Methylosarcina fibrata AML-C10: one gene and its partner. The protein of the gene in region 1 interacts with the protein of each later gene in a pairwise test. Links are inferred from orthologs where the notes say so. Each region holds a gene or a part of one and is shown on either strand. Other genes may lie near its edges. The genes, in order: ftsB and A3OW_RS0117745.

Region 1 (9,019 bases):
GTGGTCGGCAGCGCGATGGTGCCGTCCGGTGCCTCGACCGGGGAGCGTGAAGCGATCGAGCTGCGCGACGGCGACAAGTCCCGCTACCTCGGCAAAGGCGTTCTGAACGCGGTCAACAACGTCAAGACCGAAATTCGTTCCGCGATCGTCGGCATGGACGCGGCCGATCAGGAAGGCATCGACAACAAGATGATCGCACTGGACGGCACCGAATCGAAGTCGCGTCTCGGCGCGAACGCGATGCTGGCGGTGTCGATGGCGGCGGCGCATGCGGCGGCGAAAGAAAGCAAGCAGCCTTTGTACCGCTATCTGAACAAATCCGGCGAATTCGTCATGCCGGTGCCGATGATGAACATCATTAACGGCGGTTCGCACGCGGACAACAGCGTCGACTTGCAGGAATTCATGATTTTGCCCGTTGGAGCTCCAACTTTCCGCGAAGCGATCCGTTACGGCGCCGAAGTGTTCCACAACCTGGCCAAAGTGTTGAAATCGAAAGGCCTGGCTACGACCGTCGGCGACGAAGGCGGCTTCGCGCCGAATCTGTCGTCGAACGAAGAAGCGATCGGCGTGATTCTGCAGGCGATCGAACAGGCCGGCTACAAGCCCGGCGTCGACATTTTCCTGGGCCTCGACGCGGCCGCTTCCGAATATTACAGCGACGGCGTTTACGATCTGGCTTCCGAAAACAAGCAGTACAGCTCGGCGCAAATGGCCGATTTCTTCGTCGATTGGGTCAACAAATACCCGATCATCAGCATCGAAGACGGTTTCGACGAGAACGACTGGGACGGCTGGAAAGTGATGACCGAAAAACTCGGCGGGCGCATCCAGTTGGTCGGCGACGATCTGTTCGTCACCAACCCGAAGATCCTGAAGCGAGGCATCGAGCAGAACATTGCGAATTCGATCCTGATCAAGGTGAACCAGATCGGCACGCTGACCGAAACGCTGGCGGCGATCGACATGGCGAAAAAAGCGGGTTATTCCGCGGTCGTGTCGCACCGTTCCGGCGAAACCGAAGACACCACGATCGCTGACTTGGTCGTTGCGACCGGCACCGGCCAGATCAAGACCGGATCCTTGAGCCGTTCCGATCGCGTCGCCAAGTACAACCGCCTGATGAAGATCGAGGAAGAGTTGGCCGGCGCGGCCCGGTACGCAGGCCGCAGCGCGTTCAAGTCGCTTTAAACCGCTCACTCAAGGCGGAGCCGAAAGGTTCCGCCTTCACCGGATTTATGAAATATCTTGCTGCGATCATCGTTTTATTAATTGTTCATCTCCAGTACCGTATCTGGCTGGGGGACGGCAGCATTGCCGAAATTCGCGCTTACCAGCAGCGGCTCGACGATCTGAAAAAACTGGCCGAAGAAAAAAGACAGCGTAATCAGGCGCTTTACGCCGAGGTGCTGGATTTGAGAAAAGGGCAGGAAGCGATCGAGGAAAGAGCCAGAAGCGAATTGGGCATGATCAAGCCGGACGAAACGTTTTTTCAGGTTCTGGAATAAGCGGCAAAGCCGGCCGGGTTTCCTTCCGTGCGCCGGCTCTGGTCGGTCGGGGTTATTTTTCCTTGTCGAGTTCTGCCAACAGTGTTTCCGAAACCGGCTTGTTCGCGCTGTAAAGCGAGTAGGCATTTAACACCATCTGATGGGCGCGGCCCAGATTTTCCTTGGTAAAGTCGACCGCGAATTTTTCCTTCAATTCCTTCCCGTCCCAGACATAGCCTTTCAGATACTGTTCGTTGTCCGCGCCTTTTTTATCCCAGTTGGCCAGCAGCGATGACGTGTAATAGAGCCGTTTGCCGTCCCAGCTCGAGGACACCATGTTCACCTGAGCGCCGATTTTTTGCTCATAGACCTGTTTCGGTTTGAACGGATCCGAAATATCGAACGCCCGAGTCTTGCCGTCCATGAAGGTGTTGACCCAGAGCATTTTGTCGTCGCTCGAAATCGAAATGTCGACCGGCAGCGGCACTTTGGACGGATCGCCGACGTCCGCGACTTCCTTCGCCTGCCACGAGCCTTCCGCGTCTTCGTAGATCAGCCAGATTTTCGAAGTCAGCGCCGTGCTGGTGAAACAGTAGTTGTGGTTCTCGCCCCAGGCGCAGCGGATTTCCAAAGGCGCTCCCGGCACGTCGAAGACTTTTTTCGGCTGCTTGCTGTGCAGGTTCCATTGCACGACGGTATTGCCGAAACGTTTCATCGCTTCCGGATCGTTCAGCATCTTGCCGAAATCCATCATGTAATTGGACCAGCCGGTAAACGACGAAGTCAGCATCAGGTTGCGCCGGGGCAGCACCCGCAAATCGTAGCCGTAGCCGTCCGCGTATTTGCCGGTTTTGACGGCGCCGCCGAGATCGCTGTCGGTCGGAGTCCAGTGCGTGGTAATGTATTCGCCGTCGTTGGTGTATTCGACCAGGCCGGTGCGGCCGCCGTGATCCTTGTTGTTGGACAGACCGGTGATGATCATCCGGCCCGGCAGCGCATAGGTCGTGTGGGGGCCGACGACGCCGCCGCTTTTGGCCACGAAATCGGTAATGGTTTTAACCAGCTTCGGCTTGGCGGGATCGGTGTGCACGTCGAAAATGAACAGCTTGTTGGTATCCAGTCCGCCCGCCCATAAATACTGGCGATCGTCGGTAAAACCCGAGTGATGGGCTTCGTTGCGCCCGCCGACGGACACGGTATGGACGACCTTGCCGTAATTTTGCGATTTGGGATTGACGTCGACGGTGACCAGCTTGTCCTGCTCGTCGCCGACGCCTTCGGCGCCCAGCGTCCAGACGTGAATGAAATCTTCCTGCCCGACAATTTTGGCCATGTAAGGCGATTGGCAAGTCTCATCGGCCTGGGCAAGGGGAATGCCGGCGCTCGGCAGCAGCAGGACGGAGGCGGTGAGCGCGGAAGCCTGCATCAAGGTCCGGACCGGCCGGCGATAAGGTAAAAATGGATGTTTCATCAGGATCTCTCTCTATTATTTTCGGACATTTTCAGGGCGCCGGAAGGGCACTCGGCGACTACGCGTCGCAAATCTTCCACGGAAGCGTTGTCGGGCTCGATGACGAAACGGCCGTCCTTTATCTTGAATACTTCCGGCAACGAGCTGACGCAGACGCCGGCATGGCAGCATTGGGTTTCGTCCCAGGTGACTTGCATGACGATTTCTCCGGTCGGGATTAACGGCTTTCTGCCGTGGTCGGGTCGATGATGTTCTTGACCTCGGAAATCCTGTTCGCGGGAAAACCGCCTCTTTCGGCGTGTTCCCGGACGCTGGCTTCGTCGGGAGCGATATAGACGCAATAGACCTTGTCGCCGGTCACGTAGCTTTGCAGCCACTGGATTTTCGGCCCCATTTCGCGCAGCACGCCGCACGATTTTTGCGAAATGCCTTGTAATTCCTGCTGGGTTAACGTGCCGACGTTGGGAATGTCGCGTTCGATAATGTATTTTGGCATGGTGGTTCTCCTGGTGGGTTGATGCGTCCGGCCGGCTTGTTTTCGAACGTCGCCGCCGTGTTACGCTTTAAAATAATCGTCCAGCAAATCCCGGCAACACTGCTTGAGCGGTCCGGAGGATTTTTCGATTTTCATTCTTAACAAGGCTCCCTGCCAGGCATCGACCAGTTGATCGGCCATCGCCTCGGCCGATTTGTCGGTTCTGACGGTGCCCTGGCTCTGCGCCGCTTCCAGTCCGGTCTTCAGCAAATCGCGGTAGCGATGGACGGCCGTTTGCAGGGAGTTGCGGCACAGTTCGCTGGTGTCGCCCACTTCACCCATCAAATTGCCGAGCAGACAGCCGCCTTTGAAACCGGACTTTTCCAGTTCGGCGATCAATTCGTCGAAATAGCGTTTGATCGCGCTCAACGCATCGAGATCCGGAGTGCTTAAATGGCCTTCCAGTTGCCGGATAAAGGGCTCGATGTAGTGCTGGATGACTTCGGCGGCAAAGCTTTCCTTGCTGTCGAAGTAATTGTAAAAAGACCCTTTCGGGATCCTTACGGCGTCCAGAATCTCTTTCAGCCCGGTACCGTGGTAGCCCTGCTGCATCAATAGGGAAACGCCCTGGCTCAAGATAGTGTCGCGGTTGAATCGTTTTTGTGAAGTAGCGTTCATGAAATTATAATACGACCGGTCGTCTTGAATTGTCAAATCTTTATTATTAAAATAAATCGAGACGCTGAAAAAGTGCCTCAAGATCAACCGCAATCTGCCGAGCTCATTCAATTTCTTCAACAGAATTTTTTACCGAGTTTAAACCACCGGTTTTTCGCTTGTCCGAAGAATTGATGAACTATCGACTGGAAGCCCCGCGTGCAAGGCGGATGAATTCGCTCCGCCTGACACAGTTTTGGTGGTGCTTGTGAACCGAAAATGCTTTGGAAGCAATAAAGATAAAGAAAGAACCGGTTCTTGAAGTTCTTGCGGCATGAAAGCGGAGGAGGACGAGTTGTCGGGAAACGCAAGAAGAAGATTCAAAACCGGCCTGCAATTTCATTCGACCAAACAAAGCCGGTATTTAAAGAGGATGCCGTCCGGTCCGTTTGGGTAAGTTTGGCCGGCAAACAAGGAAGGTAACCGCTAAAAGACGGCCGACGTGTTATCGGATGTTTGAATGGATGAGCGGTATTGGCGAATCGAGGAAGCGAGGAAAAGGAAATATGAAAGCTCCTGAACGGAGTGGCCGCTGGCCCGCCTTTTCCTCTTCAATTCAGAACATCGCGGCAAAAAGCGGGCCGTTCTCGAACAGGGCGTAAATAAGCCCATCGCGCTTCCGGATGAGCTTTCATGACTTTTCGCCGTTATTTGACGAAGCACATTCTCTCGGCATAGGCTTCCGCCTCTTTAAGCAATTTTCTTAAATCCTTGGATTGCTTGGGATCGCGGAAGATGCCGCCGCTTTCACCGGGAGTGCTTTTCAGATAAGTAAAGGTTTTGGCCGCTTCGAATTCGGCAAAGGTCATTTTTTCTGCGATTTTGTCGATCTTGCAGCCGCAGGCGTACTGGGTGATATAGGTCAGGCCGCCGTGTTGCGCCACGCAGTTCAGCACGTATTCGACGCGGTCCCGGGTCGGAAAATCGTTGACCAGAGCGGCCGGCTGGCCGGCGGCTTCGGTCTTTTTCTCCGGAGCGGTCGTGCCGCAGCCACCGACAGCGGCTGCGAAGGCGAAACTGAAAATGAGGGTGAAATAGTTGATTTTCATGGTCAATATGTTTATCTCTTGGGTTAATAAAGAAAAAAAGACAGGATCAACAAAGAATCCGCGGCGATTTTTTTACTGTCCGCTGCCGAAAGCTTCATCCTGAAAACCGGTCCCGGCGCTTGTGTCGAGTGGACGGGATGAAGACCCCTACGGGGCGGCCTTTCCTGGCGTCGATGCAGCGTTCGCTGAATCGTCGGAATTCACTGTATAAATAAGGATATTTTAACATTCCCGATGTCATAATGACCAAGAAGTTCATCTACACTAGGTTATCATGCGGCCGATTTGACCCATAGGTTGCATCGATCATCCGGATTATATTTTTCCGCTCGGCGATCGGTTGACGGCAGCGGCCGAAAACGTCGTCGGAAGGGCTGCGATCCCGTTGCCGGCAGCCGCAAGCGGCGAGGAGAGGGCCCGGCTGCCGTTACCGAAAAACATGCGGCCGGCCAATTAAAGTCTAAAATTACCGGGATAAAAGCGCCGTGGAGATTTTGGCAAATCATTCCGGGCCGGTTTCACGCTTTTTGGATAAGCGTAGAGTATCGGTAAACGCTTTCTTACGGCAGAGAGGCAAGCAGATCGGCACAGTCCTGACCGAAAGTATGCGTCGATAATTGAACGTCTTCGGCAGCCTGCCTTTTTGCTTCAAAGAATCTCGTTACTCATTAAGTTTTTTTATCATTTTTGGCGTCGGAAGCGCAATGATCGATCCTATCCCCGGAAACAGCGTACTTGTCCCGCTCACAGGAAAAAAGAGCCGACGGTTTTATTGCCGTCCGGGTACATTAAGGCAGTTGGCTTTTTTTCTTGGTTGTCTATTGCATGGCGCCGGGGCGGCAGCGGCACAGCAAATGCCCCTGGCGCCTGTACAGCAGTATGCTCTGCAGAGCACCTCCTACGATTCTTCGTCGATCATTTTGATTGTCGTGGCCATCACGGCGGTACTGACCTCGCTGAGCTACTACCTGATCATAACCAAAGAAAAACTGGACAGGATGCTGGACCGGACGCAGCAGATCACCCATCAGCTAAAACGGTCGACCGAGCAGTTGAGCTACATGGTCGCCACCAGTCCGACGGTTCTATTCGCGCTGAAAGTCGAGCAGAAGCGCCTGATACCGCACTGGATCAGCGACAACCTGACGCGCATTACCGGTTACAGCATCGAGGAAGCGCTGGAACCTCTGTGGTGGGAGCAGCATCTTTACGAGAAGGATCGCGGCCGGGTGCTGAAAGAAAGCAGGGCCCTGTTTTCCGGCAAACATCAGGTTTACGAATACCGCTTTATCCATAAGAAAGGCTCCGTGTTATGGATCCGGGACGAACAGCAGTTGATCATTGACGAAAACGGTCTGCCGAAAGAAGTGCTGGCCGCCTGGACCGAAATCACCGACCGCAAACTGGAAGAGATCGATTTGCGCATCGCCGCGACGGCTTTCGAAGTCAACGAAGGCATTCTGATCACCGACAAAACGGGCCGCATCATCCGGGTCAACAGTGCCTTCACCCGTCTGACCGGTTACACGATGGAAGAAGCGATCGGGCAATATCCGGACATTCTGCAATCAGGCATGCAGGACAAGACCTTTTATGCGAAATTATGGGAAGAGCTGAAACAGAACCGGCACTGGGAAGGCGAGGTATGGGACCGGCACAAGAACGGCACGATCTACCCGGTCTGGCTCTCGGTGAGCGCGGTAACCGACCATACCGGTGAAATCAGTCATTATGTTTCCGCCTTTTTCGACATCAGTGCGCTCAAGGAAGCGGAAGAACACATTCGAAACCTGGCCTTTTACGATCCTCTCACGCATCTGCCCAACCGCCGGTTGATGCTGGACCGCCTGGGCATCGCTCTGGTCAGCAGCCAGCGGAGCCAGCATTACGGCGCCCTGATGATGATGGACCTTGACCGTTTCAAAATACTGAACGACACGCAGGGCCACGATCTCGGCGACAAGTTGCTGATCGAAGTGGCGAAACGGTTGCAGTCCTGTGTCCGCGAAGGCGATACGGTGGCGCGCATGGGCGGGGACGAGTTTGTCGTGATGCTGGAAAACCTGTCGAAAAAACCGGAGGAGGCGGCCGTGCAGACGCTGGCGGTAGCGGAAAAAATCCGGGAAGCCCTGGCGGCGACTTATTGGCTGGATCTGGGCAATCCTTCGGAAAACAAAAATCATTTCGAGCACCATTCCAGCGCCAGCATCGGTCTGGTGTTGTTTCTGGGGCATACCGTGCCCATCAACGATCTGCTGAAACGAGCGGACATGGCCATGTATCAGGCCAAGCACGCCGGACGCGACACGATTCGGGTCTTCGATCCGGCGATGCAGTCGGTGTTTAACGAGCGCAATGCCCTGGAAGCCGATTTGCGCCATGCGCTCAGCGGAGGCGAACTGGACTTGCTGTTTCAAGTGCAGGTGAACGCAGAAGGGCAGGCGGTGGGAGCGGAAATCCTGCTGCACTGGCAGCATCCTCAGAGAGGCTTTGTGCCGCCGGCCAAATTTGTGCCCCTGGCCGAGGAAACCGGTCTGATCCTGCCGATCGGTCAATGGGTTCTCAACCGGGCCTGCGCGATTCTTGCGGCCTGGGCCGACCATCCTTTAACCCGGCATTTGACGGTATCGGTCAACATCAGCGCCCGCCAGTTCCGGCAGCCGGATTTTATCGATCAGCTCCGCGCGGTATTGGCGGAGTTCGAAGTGGATCCCGGCCGGCTCAAACTGGAAATCAACGAAAGTCTGGTCATGGAAAACCCGGAGGCAGTGATAGCCAAGATGGTCGAGATTAATAAACTCGGCGTGGAATTCGCCATGGACGACTTCGGCACCGGCTATTCGTCGCTCGCGTATTTATCGCTTTTGCCGGTCAATCAGTTAAAAATCGACAAGGGTTTTATCCGGGATTTTTCAAAAAACAGCCAGGACGCGGCAATCATACGCAGCATTCTGTCGCTGGGGCGCAGCCTCGATCTGGTCGTCATCGCCGAAGGCGTTGAAACCAAGGCGCAATGGCGGTATCTTTCCAAATACCGCTGCCCGTATTTCCAGGGCTATTTTTTCGGCAGACCGATCCCGCTGGCCGAATTCGAAGACTATCTGGCTAAAAAGGAGCTGGAATCGTCTTAAGCAAGCCCGACGGTATTGCCTCGCGTTCGCGCCGGACGTCCGTCGTCCGCCGGTTTCGGCCCGTTTCTCCAGCGTCGCCGTGAAAGAGATTGAACCGTCCCGACCGATTTTTGGATTATTGTTGAAACCATGAATACCGTTCTCTTCGGCGTTATCGTCTATATTCTGATGCAGCTTTGGGTCGGGGTGTATTTTTCCCGCCGCATCACCAGCGAAGACGATTATCTTCTGGCTGGCCGAAGCCTCGGCACCGGCATGGCCAGTTTGAGCGTGTTCGCCACCTGGTTCGGCGCCGAAACCTGCATCGGCGCGGCCGGTTCGGTCTATGAAAACGGCTTGTCGGGGGCCACGATCGATCCGTTCGGCTATACGGTGTGTCTGATGGTGATGGGCCTGTTCTTCGCCGCTCAGTTGTGGCGGCGCAACCTGACGACCCTCGCGGATTTGTTCGAGCAACGCTATTCCGCCCGCATTCAAAACCTGGCCGTCGTCTTGATCGCGCCGACGTCGGTCATGTGGGCGGCGGCCCAGATTCGCGCCTTCGGACAGGTGCTGTCGGCGGCGTCGGGGTTTCAGGTGGAGATGGCCATCGCCGTGGCGGCCGGGGTCGTCATCATCTATACGATGTACGGCGGCCTTCTCGCCGACGTCGTGACCGACGCCGTGCAGGGCGTGGCCTTGATCGTCGG
Region 2 (9,020 bases), 2.2 Mb from region 1 along the record:
ACATCATTCCCGGCTCCCTGGAGGCATTGTTCAACCTGCGCTTTTGCACCGAACTGGACGAAGAAACCATCAAGCGGCGCACTCGGGCCATTCTCGATAAACACGGCTTCGACTACGAGCTTCAATGGCGTCTGTCCGGCAATCCCTTTCTTACCGAAAAAGGCCCTCTGATCGATGCCGCCCACGGCGCCATCGAAAAAGTGACGGGCTACCGCCCGAAAGACGATACCGGCGGCGGCACGTCGGATGGGCGCTTCGTTGCTCCGACCGGCGCCGAAGTGATCGAGCTCGGCCCCATCAATGAAAGCATCCATAAAATCAACGAGCATATCGCGCTGGAGGATCTCGAGATTTTAAGCTCGATCTATGAAAACGTGCTGATCAATCTGCTCGCATAACCGTACGGATGGCCTTCAGGCGCGGCCTGGCCCCGGACCCGCAATCTCTTCCGGATGGGATCTTCCCCAAACCGGAAACCGGTCCGGCAGGGGCTTTAGCCAACGGCGCCTGTTCCCTCATTCTTTCCCCGTCTTTTTCCTCGCACGCATCCCGCATCCTGCCTGCTGGAAAACGCCGAAATCTCTACTATCATTAAGAATCATGTCCGGAAAGTTGACATCGGTCACAGAAATTTTGAATTGTTTTTGCTTATTGCTCGCTTCCGTCTTCATACGCGGCCGATAAAAGGCGGCAAGTCTTTGTCCATGTTTCAGATCAGGAGAAGAACCAGGAGGCGAATTAACGTTTCATGTTGTACATCCGCTTTTTTCCACCTTCTCTTTTCAGCTATTCGAATGACGGAATTCTTTCATGTCGTTCAAGGACGGCAATGACCTTATCCTCATCCCAGCCGGTTACAAGTCAAAAGCATCGATAATGGCAAAGCGGAACTCAGTTAACAGCCGGCGTGCAAAACTCGTTCTTTTGGTTCTGGATTTTACTTTAGCCTTGGGTTACTCCGCCGGCTCTTACGGAGCCGACGACGATCAGCAAATCTTTGAAATGCCGCTCGAGGAACTGCTGAATCTGGACGTCACCACGGCGTCCAAGTTTCCTCAAAAGAAGATGGATGCGCCGTCCGCGGTGACCGTCATCACCGCCAAAGACATCAGGGATTTCGGCTATCTTACCCTGGCCGACGTCATCCGCAGCATCCGCGGCACCTATACCACCTATGACCGGGCTTACGAATATTTCGGCGCCCGGGGGTTCAGCCGGTCGGGCGATTACAATTCCCGTTTGCTGCTGATGATCGACGGGCGGCGGGTCAACGACAGCATTTACGACGGCGCCAGCATCGGCACCGACGGACTCATCGATCTGGAAGACGTGGAACGGATCGAGTTCGTTCCGGGTTCCGGCTCATCGATTTACGGCAGCAACGCCTTGTTCGGCGTCATGAACGTGATCACCAAGCAGGGCAGGGATCTACAGGGCGCGGCCCTGTCCGGAGGCTTCGGCAGTTTCGGCATGGACCGTGAAAAAGCCAGCGCCGGCTATCGCTTCGAAAACGGCGTCGAATCCATTCTCTCCGTTTCACGCTACCGCAGCGATGGTCACAAGTCCCTTTATTTTCCCGAAATCGATGCCGCCGGTCCTTCCGACGGCATCGCCCATTACCAGGACGGAGATAAAGTCGACCGCTATTTCGGAAAGATCAATTACAAAGGGTTCACGCTCGAAGGCATCTATTCCGACCGTACCAAAAACCTTCCCATTGCCGTTTACAACAGTACATTCGATGCCAATGAAACCTACCGGGACAGAAACGCTTTCATCGAAGCCCGCTACGAAGATCAAATGACGGAAGCCATGGATCTGACCGCCCGACTTTTTTACGGCGCTTACGACTTTGACGCCGTGTACCCTTTCGGCGCTACTCATAATTACGAAATGGAACGCAGCCAATGGGCCGGAGCCGAAGTCAAAAGCGTGATGGATCTCGGCTCCCACAAGCTGGTGCTCGGCGGCGAATATCAAAAGAATTTCAACGTCATTCTGCAAAACTATAACGACGATCCTTATTTCAATTTTCTCGATGCCGAAGTGACGAGTTCCCGCTATGGCATTTATCTACAGGATAATGTGTCGTTTTGGGATTATTTCACTCTGAACGCCGGCGTCCGCTACGACTATTACAGCGTTTCCGGCGATACCGTCAATCCCCGCATCGCTCTGATTTACAAACCGGCCGACTCCCTGGCGTTAAAAATGCTCTACGGCACCGCCTTCCGGGCGCCCAATCTGTACGAGAAATATTACCATCTGGCCAATGTGCAAAAATCGCCGGTTACTCTGGATCCCGAGAAAACTCGATCCTTCGAATTCATTGCCGAATACCAGCCGATGGGCAATCTGCGCCTGATCGGAACGGCGTTTCACAACAACATCAGAAACCTGATCAATTTAGTCAACGATCCGAAGGACAATTTGCTGGTCTATACCAATTACGGCGATATCGACATGGACGGCTTTGAATTCGAGGGGGATTATCTGTGGGACAGCGGCGTGCGTTTGCGCGGCAGCTATACCTTTACCTACGCGATGGACGATTTGCAGGGCTGCTGGCTGAGCAACTCGCCGCGTCATCTCGGCAAATTGAATTTATCGATGCCGGTCTGGCTGGATAAAATCAGACTCGGCGTCGAATGGCAATATGTCGGGGAACGTAAAACAAAAAGCGAATTACGCGCTTCGGATTATCAGGTCACCAATTTAACGATGACCGCCGCCCGGCTGGCGCCCGGCTTCGAGCTGTCGGCTTCTCTCTACAATCTGTTCGACAGCCGTTACGAGCATCCCGCCGGCGATGAAACGCGGATCAATACCGTCCCGCAGGACGGCCGCAATTTCCGGTTGTGGTTCACCTACCGCTTTCAATAGCTTTTACAGAGGCGTTTTCCTGCCGCAGAGAGGCCAATGAAATCGTTCTTGTCAAAAATGGCTGGATCTTGCCGCCTATCGTACGCCGTTCTTTCATAATCCTGGGATAAGGCGCTCAAATTTCCTTGCCAAACCCATCGCCCCATAGGATGATGTGATTTTTGATTTGGCCTGTTCCCGATGCCTTTCCAAACCGCAGCGTCCTTTCCCAATCGGCTGCTCGCGCAATATTCGAGCCAGTTGGAGCAACAACAACGCATGCTCGACCGAATCCGCGGGGTATTGCCGCCTCCCTTGTCCCGGCATGTTTTTCATTGTGTAAAAAATGACAAAAAATTGCTGATTTATACCGATTCGGCGGCATGGGCTTCCCAGATCCGATTCTATAACAATGACTTATTGACGGCCATTGCCTCGACGGATGAACCTGCGGCAGAAAGTTTGCAGATTCGCATTCTTGCGGACCGGTTCGACCCTGAAAAAAAGAGCATTGAAAAACCGCATGTTCCATCGCCGGAAAACATCCTGTTAATCCGAAACCACAGCGAAAATATTGCCGACGAGGAATTGAAACGGGCGCTGCAAAAATTAAGCGCGACCCTGGCCAGGCTGTAAAGCCCCGCTGTCTCCCTGGATACCCGCCGCCCGATACACGAATTTTGGGCGCGCTTTTTGACAGGCAGAACGCTGAGGTGTATGACAGGAAACCCGAAGGTGAAAGGAAAGAGGTGAATCCCCAGCCCCGCTGACTCCGTGCCGGGGAAAATCGAACCGGATCTTAGGCCGCCGGCCGCGGCGACACGGCTGAACGCATAAACGAAATGGGCGCCTCTTCTTCATTGGAAAAAGTAATCATTTCCCAGGCGTCCCTTTCGTTCAACAAGGTCCGGAGAAGTTGATTGTTCAGGCCATGCCCCGATTTATAGCCGGTGAACTCGCCGATCAGACTGTGCCCCAGAAGGTATAAGTCTCCGATTGCATCAAGAATCTTGTGCTTGACGAATTCGTCGGCATAGCGCAGGCCGTCTTCATTCAGAATCTTGTCTTCATCGACAACAATGGCGTTGTCCAGGCTCCCGCCCAGAGCCAGGTTGTTTTGCCGCAGCATGTCGATATCCTTCATAAAACCGAAAGTCCGTGCCCGGCTGACTTCCTTCACGAACGTGGTGGAAGAAAAATCCATGGTGGCGGTTTTGACGTGTTTTTTGAAAGCCGGATGTTCGAAATCGATCGTGAAGGTGACTTTGAATCCGTCGAACGGATCGAAAGCCGCCCATTTGTCTCCGTCTTCCACCCGAATACTGCGCTTGATGCGAATGTATTCCTTCGGGCAGTCCTGTTCTTCGACCCCGGCCGATTGCAGTAAAAACACGAAAGGCCCGGCGCTGCCGTCCATAATGGGAACTTCGGCCGCGCTGACGTCGATAATCGCATTGTCGATGCCGAGACCGGCAAAAGCCGAAAGCAGGTGTTCGATCGTGGAGATTTTGACGTTGCCCGAAACCAGCGTGGTTGAGAGCACCGTTTCGCCGACGTTGACAGGAGAAGCTTGAATGGTGACCGGTTCGGGCAAATCCACCCGGCGGAAACGAATGCCGGTGTTGGGTTCGGCAGGACGTAACGTTAAATACACTTTCTCGCCGGTATGCAGGCCTACGCCTGTGGCTCTGATGGTATTTTTTAAAGTTCGTTGTTTGATCATAACTATAAAAGGTCAGGGATAGGGAGCTAGAGATTGAATTTTATCATGATCCGCCCCGTAAGAGGTAAAGGGACGGGACTTCCCGACCGTCTACTTTATTCAACGATACCCCGCAGGAGGCCAATCCTGCAGGGTATCCGTCAAAAATAGGCGTTGAAAAGAAACCGGATCTACTGTTCGTTCATCTCCTTGGTTTTTTCATCGTTTGCCCGATCAGTCGGCCTGACGCCTCAAGAAAGCTGGAATATCCAGATAATCCAGGTTGTCGTCGTTTTTAGGCGGAACGCCGAAACGGGTTTCCCTGCTTTCCGATTTGTTCCGGATGATGGTCGGTTTATCGAACTCGCTGTAACTGACTTCGCCGGCCGAGGCTTTCTGCACCAGTTTTACCGGAGCTTTCTGCATCTGACGAGGCAAGCCCATGCCGGTTGCGACTACGGTCACCTTGATTTCATCGCCCAAAGCCGGATCGATGGCCGTACCGATTTTGATGATCGCATCTTCCGAGGCAAATTCATGGACGATGCTGCCCACTTCGTCAAACTCGGCAATGCCCATGTCCGAGGCGGTAATGTTCACCAGAATGCCTTTGGCACCCTGCAGGTTGATGTCTTCCAGCAGAGGGCAGGCGATGGCTTTTTCGGCCGCTTCCCGGGCGCGCTGATCGCCGGATGCGGAGCCCGTACCCATAATGGCCGCTCCCATTCCGGTCATCACGGTCTTGACGTCGGCAAAATCGACGTTGATCATGCCGGGATGCACGATCAACTGAGTAATGCCCTGTACGGCGTCCAGCAAAATATCGTTAGCCGCCTTGAACGCGTTGACCAGCGACACGTTATTGCCCAGAACCGGCAATAATTTCTGGTTGGGTATCGTAATCAACGAATCCACGTATCTCTCAAGCTCCGCAATGCCCTGTTCGGCGATCGCCTGCTTCTTTTTGCCTTCGAACAGAAACGGTTTGGTCACGACCGCCACCGTCAGAATACCCATTTCGCGTGCAATGCCGGCAATCACCGGAATGGCTCCGGTACCCGTTCCACCGCCCATGCCGGCGGTTAAGAACACCATGTCCGCGCCTTGCAGCACTTCCTTGATGCGCTCGCGGTTTTCTTCTGCCGCCTGTTTTCCTATTTCCGGATTCGTGCCTGCTCCCAAACCTTTGGTAAGTTCGACTCCCAACTGAATAATCGTACTTACGTTCAACTTTCTTAATGCCTGAGCGTCGGTGTTGGCACAGATGAACTCAACACCTTCTATATGACTGCCCACCATGTGGCTGACTGCATTGCCGCCGCCACCCCCGACACCGATTACCTTGATAACCGCTGTTTCGCTACACATATCCATCAATTCGTATTTCATTGCCGCTGCCCCTTAAAAAACTAAATCAAAAATTACCTTGAAACCAATTTCTTATCTTTGAAAGCCATCCACCGCTTTCAAAATCTACACTTTTTCCTAAAACTTGATGCTCCTTTCCGTACATTAACAAACCTACTCCTGTGGCATGGATCGGATTCTTTACGACCTCCGCCAGCCCAGTGACATTCTGTGGCACTCCCATTCGTACCGGCATATGGAAAATCTCCTCGGCCAGTTCGATCAATCCCATCACTTTTGCACTGCCTCCGGTCAATACGATACCGGCGGCAATCAATTCTTCATAACCGCTGCGCCTGAGCTCGGACTGCACCAGCAACATCAGTTCTTCATACCGCGGCTCGATGATTTCGGCCAGATTCTGAGTGGAAATCTTTCGCGGCGCCCGATCGCCGATGCTCGGCACTTCAATGGCTCCTTCAACGCTGGCCAGTTGAGTGAGAGCACAGGCGTATTTTCTTTTGATTTCTTCCGCATTGACCGTCGGCGTACGCAAGGCGACGGCTATGTCGTTCGTTACCTGATCCCCGGCGATCGGAATGACGGCGGTATGCTTGATGGCGCCATCGACGAAAATGGCGATGTCCGTGGTCCCGCCGCCGATGTCGATCAGACAGACGCCCAGTTCCTTTTCGTCTTCGGTCAGTACCGCGGTACAGGAGGCCAGTTGCTCCAGAACGATGTCATCGACTTCCAATCCGCATCGGCGGATGCATTTGATGATGTTCTGCTGCGCGCTGACGCTGCTGGTCACCATATGAACCTTGGCTTCGAGACGAATGCCCGACATGCCGACCGGCTCTTTAATGCCTTCCTGAAGATCGATCACGAACTCCTGGGGCAAAATGTGCAATATCTTCTGATCCGCCGGAATCGCCACCGCTCGGGCCGAATCGATGACCCGGTCGATGTCGTACTGAGTCACCTCCTTGTCCTTGATCGCGACAATACCGTGAGAGTTCAGGCTGCGGATATGACTGCCGGCAATGCCGGCGAACACCGATTTAATCTGACAGCCCGCCATCAATTCGGCTTCTTCGATGGCCCTTTGAATGGAAGTGACCGTCGACTCCAGATTGACCACGACGCCTTTCTTTAATCCTCGGGACGGAGCCGAACCGATGCCGATAACCTCAATGTGACCTTCACTGGTAAGCTCACCCACAATAGCGGCAACCTTGGTAGTGCCGATGTCCAACCCGACTATTAAATTACGTTCTGTTTTTTTTGCCATTTTGTTTACTCTTTGTCGCTGTTTCCGGTTGCCTGTCTGTCGTTTGCTGCGGGTTTGCCATCTTTTCCCAATCCACCTTTTCGCTTCCAGGCCTCCATGAAACCGCATATCCGTTCGGGTATCTCAAATCAACCACCGACATCGCCTTGACTCTGTCTTCGCCCAGAAGGGCCAGGGTTCTTAAAAACCGTTGTAATTTCATCAGTTGATCCGTCCTTCCCAACAATATTTCCATTCCGGTCGCCAACCTGATTTTCCATGACCATCGGTTGTTGATATCGAACTCCACCATTTCCATGGACTGGTCCGCCAATGCCGTTTTCACTCCTTTCATGATTTCCAGCGCTTTGATTTGCTGCTTTTCCGGACCGTTCAGCAAGGTCAGCGATTGAAACTGATCTACGTTGTCGGGGGTGAAAATCACGCCTTGTTCATTTATCAAACTGTTCTCTCCCCAACGCGCGTAAGGTTTTTTTTCCTTGATCCGGATATCGATCGCATCGGGCCACACCCTCTTGACCGAAACCGTATCCACCCACGGCAGTTGGCCTACTGCATTGTGTATGGCCTGCATATCGGCGGTCAGTATTCCGGTTTTGACCAACGGCAGCAGAATCCTTTTTATTTCGTCTTTACTGATATGCTGAAATACACCTTCGGTTCTTACATATTTGATCGGAATCGCTTCGTTTCCGTATTTCTTGAGTTTATAACCGTAAATCCATATCACGCCTGCCAGCAACAACAGAGTTGCCACTATTTTCACTGCCTGCATCAATCCATTCCCAAGACCGATTCGGCAACCGGCATCCGCGGGCGAATGCAATGACTCATAAGAACTGCTAAACAAATCATTCCCAATTCAATAGTTCCGGCTCAATCCCGGATCAGGCTGGTTTCGAGTATGCGCCAGGCCAGATCGTCAAAATCTATCCCGGCCTGCTTCGCGGCCATCGGCACCAGGCTGTGATCGGTCATGCCCGGAACGGTGTTGATTTCAATCAGTTGGGATTGACCCGACTGATCGATAAACACGTCCACTCGCGCCCAACCTTTGACGCCGACAACCTTACCGGCGGTTTCCGCCAGTTTTTTCAATTGTTCCTCCCGATCCGGGTCGAGTCCGCAAGGGCAATGGTATTGCGTGGTCGTTGCCGCGTATTTGGCATCGTAATCGTAAAACTCGTTCGGGGTTTCCAGGCGAATGGGCGGCAAGGACTCGCCGTTCAGGATCGCCACGGTATATTCCTTGCCGGTCACCCAGGCTTCCGCATAGACGTCGCAGCGGTAGGAGGCCGCCAAAGCCAGTGCCTTGACCAGTTCGTCCCGGGTTTTCGCCTTGCTCATGCCGATGCTGGATCCTTCCTGCGCCGGTTTGACGATGACCGGGAAGCCCAGTTTCTCGATGCAGGGATCGATATCGCGTTCATCCTGCAACAGATGCCATTTCGGCGTGCTCAGACCGTAACCTTGCCAGCACAACTTGGTCCTCAACTTGTCCATACTCAAGGCCGACGCCATCACACCGCTGCCGGTATAAGGCATGTTCATGGCCTCCAGCACGCCCTGCAGAACGCCGTCCTCGCCGCCGCGGCCGTGAATGATGTTGAATACACGGTCCATCTTGTGCGCCGCCAGCGCCTCGATGGGGCTGCCGGTGACGTCGATGGCTACCGCATCCACCCCTTTACGTTTCAAAGCCTCGTAAACCGCTGCGCCGCTGCGCAGGGAGACGGACCGTTCCGCCGCCGTTCCGCCCATCAATACGGCCACACGGCCAAATTCTTCCGGTTTTTTAACCACCTGAGTTCTCCT

Evidence for each region.
Region 2: the proteins of ftsB (region 1) and A3OW_RS0117745 interact in binary tests that used the Escherichia coli proteins (3 or more experiments, as listed by UniProt). The link is inferred for Methylosarcina fibrata AML-C10 from one-to-one orthologs.

What each region holds. Positions count from the first base shown.
Region 1 is NZ_KB889965.1:1,638,770-1,647,788, reverse strand. What follows is about bases 14-2,873. They hold ftsB (cell division protein FtsB), read left to right. Parts: upstream 14-1,238; coding sequence 1,239-1,508; downstream 1,509-2,873. Other genes in these bases: mtoX (methanethiol oxidase), read right to left, coding at 1,561-2,873; eno (phosphopyruvate hydratase), read left to right, coding at 14-1,191. Also shown: more of eno, read left to right, coding at 1-13; more of mtoX, read right to left, coding at 2,874-2,958; A3OW_RS0107875 ((4Fe-4S)-binding protein), read right to left, coding at 2,958-3,155; A3OW_RS0107870 (DUF4242 domain-containing protein), read right to left, coding at 3,176-3,454; A3OW_RS0107865 (TetR/AcrR family transcriptional regulator), read right to left, coding at 3,515-4,111; A3OW_RS0107855 (hypothetical protein), read right to left, coding at 4,798-5,199; A3OW_RS28820 (putative bifunctional diguanylate cyclase/phosphodiesterase), read left to right, coding at 5,904-8,330; A3OW_RS0107840 (sodium:solute symporter family protein), read left to right, coding at 8,460-9,019. UniProt on the Escherichia coli protein: Essential cell division protein. May link together the upstream cell division proteins, which are predominantly cytoplasmic, with the downstream cell division proteins, which are predominantly periplasmic.
Region 2 is NZ_KB889965.1:3,799,708-3,808,727, reverse strand. The notes cover bases 6,082-8,942. They hold A3OW_RS0117745 (cell division protein FtsQ/DivIB), read right to left. Parts: upstream 7,981-8,942; coding sequence 7,183-7,980; downstream 6,082-7,182. Other genes in these bases: A3OW_RS0117740 (D-alanine--D-alanine ligase), read right to left, coding at 8,082-8,942; ftsA (cell division protein FtsA), read right to left, coding at 6,082-7,205. Outside these bases: dapE (succinyl-diaminopimelate desuccinylase), read left to right, coding at 1-398; A3OW_RS25410 (TonB-dependent receptor plug domain-containing protein), read left to right, coding at 949-2,883; A3OW_RS0117765 (DciA family protein), read left to right, coding at 3,064-3,498; lpxC (UDP-3-O-acyl-N-acetylglucosamine deacetylase), read right to left, coding at 3,662-4,585; cell division protein FtsZ, read right to left, coding at 4,799-5,953; more of ftsA, read right to left, coding at 5,979-6,081; more of A3OW_RS0117740, read right to left, coding at 8,943-9,020; murB (UDP-N-acetylmuramate dehydrogenase), read right to left, coding at 9,001-9,020. UniProt on the Escherichia coli protein: Essential cell division protein. May link together the upstream cell division proteins, which are predominantly cytoplasmic, with the downstream cell division proteins, which are predominantly periplasmic. May control correct divisome assembly.